DNA from 2 places in the Lactococcus sp. S64 genome. Region 1 is predicted to be linked to the other one. Evidence: riboswitches for the same ligand, from Rfam matches in the RefSeq annotation. Region 1 holds a riboswitch; the other holds the start of a gene.
The links. Region 1 has a riboswitch for fluoride ahead of eno (phosphopyruvate hydratase). Riboswitches for the same ligand answer to the same signal wherever they lie in the genome.

Region 2: it holds a riboswitch for fluoride, as region 1 does, so the genes downstream of both, IAE51_RS00705 (voltage-gated chloride channel family protein) here and eno (phosphopyruvate hydratase) in region 1, are expected to answer to the same signal.

The regions. Positions count from the first base shown of each region.
Region 1 covers NZ_JACVUQ010000004.1:216,935-220,098, reverse strand. The annotation lists gene nrdD (anaerobic ribonucleoside-triphosphate reductase) at 1-286, shown strand, start outside; gene nrdG (anaerobic ribonucleoside-triphosphate reductase activating protein) at 283-888, shown strand; gene IAE51_RS06425 (DUF2325 domain-containing protein) at 997-1,503, opposite strand; fluoride riboswitch at 1,644-1,715, shown strand; gene eno (phosphopyruvate hydratase) at 1,795-3,063, shown strand; tRNA gene IAE51_RS06415 (tRNA-Ser) at 3,129-3,164, opposite strand, start outside.
Region 2 covers NZ_JACVUQ010000001.1:142,094-145,257, forward strand. The annotation lists gene glyS (glycine--tRNA ligase subunit beta) at 1-742, shown strand, start outside; gene IAE51_RS00700 (DUF896 domain-containing protein) at 853-1,095, shown strand; fluoride riboswitch at 1,140-1,214, shown strand; gene IAE51_RS00705 (voltage-gated chloride channel family protein) at 1,306-2,517, shown strand; gene IAE51_RS00710 (nicotinate-nucleotide adenylyltransferase) at 2,540-3,127, opposite strand.

The sequences.
Region 1 (3,164 bases):
TGACCACTGCTATGCTTGTGGCTTTGAAGGAGATTTTGCGGCAACGGAACGTGGATTTAAATGTCCACAATGTGGCAATGATGATCCTAAAACCTGTGACGTTGTCAAAAGAACTTGTGGATATCTTGGAAATCCGCAAGCACGTCCAATGGTTCATGGTCGTCACAAAGAAATTTCATCACGTGTAAAACATATGAATGGTTCTGTCGGAGCCTTGAACGATGGAAATTTGATTGATTCAGTCGAAGTTGACGAAGCGAAATCAAAATATTTTGCGGAGAAATAAGTATGAACAATCCAAAACCAGGAGAATGGAGAGCTGATGAACTCTCACAAAATTATATTGCAGATTATAAGCCCTTCAATTTCGTTGATGGTGAAGGGGTGCGCTGCTCACTTTATGTGAGTGGCTGTATGTTTCATTGCGAGGGCTGCTATAATCAAGCCACTTGGTCATTTCGTTATGGAACGCCCTATACCAAAGAGCTTGAAGATAAAATTATGGCTGACCTTGCTCAGCCTTATGTCCAAGGACTGACGCTTCTTGGTGGGGAACCTTTCTTGAATACGACATTTTTGATTCCTTTGCTCAAACGGATTCGTCGTGAGTTACCGGATAAAGATATTTGGTCATGGACAGGTTATACATGGGAAGAGATGTTGCTTGAAACAGATGACAAATTAGAAATGCTTGATTTGTTAGATATTTTAGTTGACGGTCGTTTTGAATTATCAAAGAAAAACTTAATGCTCCAATTCCGTGGGTCATCAAATCAGCGGATTATCGATGTACCAAAATCTCGAAAACAAGGACAAGTTGTCATTTGGGAAAAACTCAATGATGGTGAAAAAACTTTTGAACAAATTCATAAAGAAAAATTAATTTAAAAGTTACTGATGGACATTTGAGTATATCCGTAAGCGCTAAAGTGCCAACGGCTATCTTCTGACAGAAATTCTGTCACTAAAAATAAGCACTGACAAATGCGTCAGCGCTTATTTTTTAAATAATTTTGTAAAATCTGGTTCGTCGTCAGTAATTTTGAAATCTTTTAGCGCCGATTTTAGAGGGAGATGTTTCTTTTTTCCTTTTAAATAATTTTGACTTTCTTTGCTTTGGGCACTTTCGGCTAAAGAATTTTGCTTTTGTATAACTCTATTTTCAATTTTTCTTTTGCTTTTCTTATTTTGGTCGGTGCTTTCAAAAGATTCATCTGGAAAAGTTTGAGAAAGTTGCTTGATAATGGTTTCTAAACCGAAATTACTACTAATCCAAAAGGGTGTATCGGTTGCTTTACAAGCTTCTTTAGCAAATTGAACTGAATGATGAGCCACATTGCGGTTTCTCATAACGACGAAATCAGCTTTGGCAACAAGTTGGTCAATCTCAAATCGATTAGGTTTTTTCTTATCAAAACCAAGAAAAGAAACGCCAACTTTTGCCAAGCCCTCTCTAAAATCATGCCAATATTTAACTTCACATAGAACAAGTAGTGTTTTCATGTCATTCCTTACTGATGGCTCTGTCTTTACTGACAGGAGCGAATTATAGTGATTATAACACAATTTTGCTTAATGATAAATGTATTTTTTAAAATATAAGTTTCAAAAATTTGACCTCATAAAAATAAAGTGGTAAATTAATAGTAGATGGGTATGGTGCACACCCGAAACCGTTTCAAGAATAGCTTGAATCTAATGGCGCCTACAAAGCAAAGTCTTTTTTTTGCCTTGTAGTCTGCCATTTTTTCTTTGACTTACAAGGCATTAAAGGCAAAGAAAAGGAGATTTATTATGACAGTCACAATCGAAAACATCCACGCAAGAGAAATTTTTGATTCTAGAGGAAATCCAACCGTTGAGGTAGATGTTAGATTAACAGATGGAACATTAGGACGCGCAGCAGTACCCTCAGGAGCATCAACTGGAGACCGTGAAGCAGTTGAATTAAGAGATGGTGGAGACCGCCTTCAAGGGAAAGGCGTTTCTAAAGCCGTCGCAAATGTCAATGGCGAAATTTATGAAGCCTTGAAAGGACAATCACCATTTAATCAAGCAAAATTAGATCATTTGATGATTGAGCTTGACGGGACAAAAAATAAATCTCGTTTAGGGGCTAATGCAATTTTAGGGGTTTCTATGGCCATTTCTCGTGCGGCAGCGAATAGTGAAAAAATTCCACTCTATCGCTATCTTGGTGGAGTTGATTTGGAACTTCCACAACCATTTTTCAATGTCATTAATGGTGGAGTACATGCCGATTCAGGAATTGACGTTCAAGAATTTTTGATTACACCAGTCAAACGGGAAAGCTTTCGCGATGGTTTAGAAAAAATTGCAAATATCTACCATACTCTGAAGAAAATTTTAGCTGACAAAGGGCTAGAAACAGCCGTAGGTGATGAAGGTGGCTTTGCCCCTAAACTTGGTTCTACTGAAAATGCAATTGCTACACTTTATCAAGCAATTGAAAGTGCAGGATATGTTCCTGGTGAAGAAATTGCGATTGCCATTGACCCAGCTTCAAGTGAATTTTATGATGATAAAGAAAAAGTTTATCGTTTTGAAGGGCAAAAATTGACTTCTAAAGAACTATTGACTTACTATGAAAATTTAGTTGAAAAATATCCAGCACTTATTTCCATTGAAGATGGATTTTCTGAACATGACTGGGAGGGCTTTGCAGCTCAAACGAAAGCTCAAGGTCAAAAAATTCAATTAGTAGGTGATGATATTTTTGTGACAAATCCTGAAATTTTCAAAGAAGGAATTAAAAAAGGTGTAGCAAATGCTATTTTGATTAAACTTAATCAAATCGGAACAGTAACTGAAGCGATTGAAGCCATTAGTTTAGCGAGAAAAGCAGGCTATAAGACAATGATTTCTCATCGTTCAGGTGAAACAGTTGATAGCTACATTGCCGATTTTGCGGTAGCCATGCATGCTGGCCAAATAAAAACAGGTTCAATGGCTCGAAGTGAACGGGTTGAAAAATATAATCAATTCTTGCGAATTGAAGAAGAATTAGGAAAAGATGTAGCTCTTGCTAGTTTTCCAGGATAGATAAAAATAAAAAACATTAATTTTTATAATTAATGTTTTTTATTTTTAAGAATGTGAATTTATAAAGGAGAAAAGGGGATTCGAACCCCCGATACGCTTGT
Region 2 (3,164 bases), on a different contig from region 1:
TGAACATTATATGCCAACTTTAGCCGAGGGAGAATTGCCTGAAACAAAAGTCGGTTCTGTGCTTGCAGCAGCTGACAAAATTGATTCAGTCCTCTCTTTCTTTAATGTTGGTTTAATTCCTTCTGGTTCAAATGACCCTTATGCTCTACGTCGAGCAGTACAAGGCTTGATTCGTATTATTGAAAAAATGAATTGGCATTTCGATTTATCTTTATTTGTCGACCAATTTGAAGGTGAAAATCATCTTGAAATTTTGGATTTTGTCAAAGCACGTATTCAAAAACTCTTGCTTGAAAAACTCGATCGTCATGATATTGTTGAAGCGGCAATTAATAGTTCAAGCTTTGATATTACAAACATGATGGAATCAGCTTTTGTCATTGATGGGCACAAACTTCACGAACCTTTTAAACCAGCAATTGAAAATGTTTCGCGTTCAATTAATTTGGTTAAAAAAGCAAAAGATATTAAAGAAATAAATCCAACACTTTTTGAAGAAGATGCAGAAGAAGCTCTTTATAACGTTGTTATTTCTCTTCAAAATCAATGGACTTATATGCCTGGTGAAGAAAAATTCAGAGCAATTGTTCATTCACTTGCACCTGCAATTGAAACTTTCTTTGAAAGTGTAATGGTAATGGCTGAAGATTTATCAGTTCGTGATAATCGTATTGCGTTGTTGTCAGAAGTTGTTGCATTAACAAGTGTTATGGCTGATTTTTCTTTGATTAATACAAAATAAAATTGATAGATTTACTGACAGAAAGTTTATTTATGACTCTAAAAAGCTGTCAGTAAAATTTGAGTTCTGTCAGTAATTTTAACAATATTCATGAAGAAAGGAACTAAGAAATGGCAATTACAAATGAACAAGTAGAACGTATTAATGAATTAGCGCGTAAGAAGAAAGCAGAAGGATTATCAGAAGCTGAGCTTGAAGAACAAGCCTTTTTACGTCGTGCTTACCTCGATAGTGTTAAAGCAAATTTCCGCTCACAAGTTGAAACCATCAAAGTTATTGATGAAAAAACAGGAGAAGATGTTACTCCGGATAAACTTAAAGAAATTCAACGTAAGAATGGGATGCGCGACTGAGCTTTTTCTTGCAAATATTTCATAAAATGTTAAAATAAATATTAATAAATGATGGGTATGGTGCACACCCGAAACCGCTTTAAGAATAAAATCTTAAAACTAATGGCGCCTACAAACAAAAGGCTATCTCCAAGTAGTCTTGTTTGTAGCGCCTTTTGTTTTGTAAAATATTATAAAGTGAGTTAAACTCACAAACAAGGAGTTTCAAAAATGAATTTTTTTAAAGTAGGAATTTCAAGAAGCGCAATTTTATATGTCTTCTTAGCTGTAATTATTGGGGGATTAATTGGTATTATTGATGCTATATTTGGTCGAGGGCTTATCTATATTACTGAATTTAGAGATAGTCATGCCCTATATTTAATTCCATTTTTAACCTTAGCTGGTCTCTTAATCGTTTATATTTATAAGAATTTTGGTAAAGACAGCCAAAAAGGAATGGGCCTAATTTTTGAAGCGGGGAATCATGGGCGAGAAGATATTCCAAAACGTCTTGTTCCGCTGATTGTTTTCTCGACTTGGCTTTCTCATTTGTTTGGTGCCAGTGTTGGTCGTGAAGGAGTTGCAGTTCAAATCGGTGGTGTGATTGGACATGCGATTGGTAAAAAACTCTCAGCAAAAGAAGCTAAAAAAATACTTTTGATTACTGGTATGGCTGCTGGTTTTGCAGGGCTCTTTCAAACGCCAATCGCGGCAACTTTCTTTGCTATTGAAATTTTAATGTTGGGTAAAATTGAGTATAGAGCTTTAATCCCAGCTTTGGTTGGTTCATATGTTGCAAGTTGGACTTCAAGCAGTTTGGGATTAGAAAAATTTTCTTTCGCAATCAATACTAACATTCATATTGACCCTTTGGTTCTTTTAAAATTGGCTGTCATTGCCGTTTGTTTTGGACTTGTAGGAAGATTTTTTGCGGAATCTTTAGCTTTTATGAAAGCAACCGTCGCTAAAAGAATTGTTAATCCTTATTATAGAATTATTTTGATGGGAATTGTCATCTCAATTGGTTTACTTGTTATTCATTTGGACCGTTATGCTGGTCTTGGGACAAATTTGATTTCTTTAAGTTTTAATGGTGGACATATCAATGGATATGATTGGATATTAAAATTAATCTTTACGGTTTTATCAATTTCTGCTGGCTTCCAAGGTGGGGAAGTCACACCACTCTTTGCTATTGGTTCAACATTGGGTGCAGCTTTGGCTATGCTCTTTGGTTTACCTGTCGAATTTGTGGCTGCTGCGGGTTATGTTTCAATTTTTTCAGCCGCAACAAACTCTTATTTTGGCCCAATTTTTATTGCTGCGGAGGTCTTTGGTTTTGGTTCGGTTCAATATATCCTACCAATTATGACAATTGCCTACGTTTTGAATGGAAATTCATCCATTTATGCGCAAGAAGTTCTAAATTTGGAAGTTTAAACAAAAAGACGACCTATCTGGGTCATCTTTTTTTATATAATTTTTCGATTTTAATGTAATCAATAACATTTTGAGGTAAGAAGTAAGTGGGTTCAATATTTTTGGCAAACATTTCCCTTAGCATTGTACTAGAAATTGGTAACAAGGGAGCATCAAGCCAAGTAACAGGATAAGGACTTTTGGAGATTGTATCCGTTCTTCTTAAGGCAATGAATGTCACAAGTTTTAGGAGTTCATCAATTTTGTACCATTTGGGAAGATATTCCACCATGTCGCTACCAATAATGAAATAATAATCGGTATCAGGATTAGCTTCAGTCAGGAGTTTGAGCGTGTCATAACTGTAAGATTTTCCACCACGTTCAATTTCAATCAACTCAAGACCGAGTCTAGGATTTTCTTTGATTGCTAACTCAAGCATTTTAACTCGATGTTTTGCAGAAATGGTTTCTTTTTCATCGACATGAGGTGGAATATTTTCAGGCATTAGTAATACTTTATCCAAATTCATTTGTTGGGCAACTTGGTCAGCCATCATTAAATGAGCATGATGAATTGGATTAAAATTTCCTCCTAATAGACCTACTTTTTTTCTGTTCCCTTTATCCATAAGGGGGCTTTCTCCTTAATTTTTGAAATTATTTAAT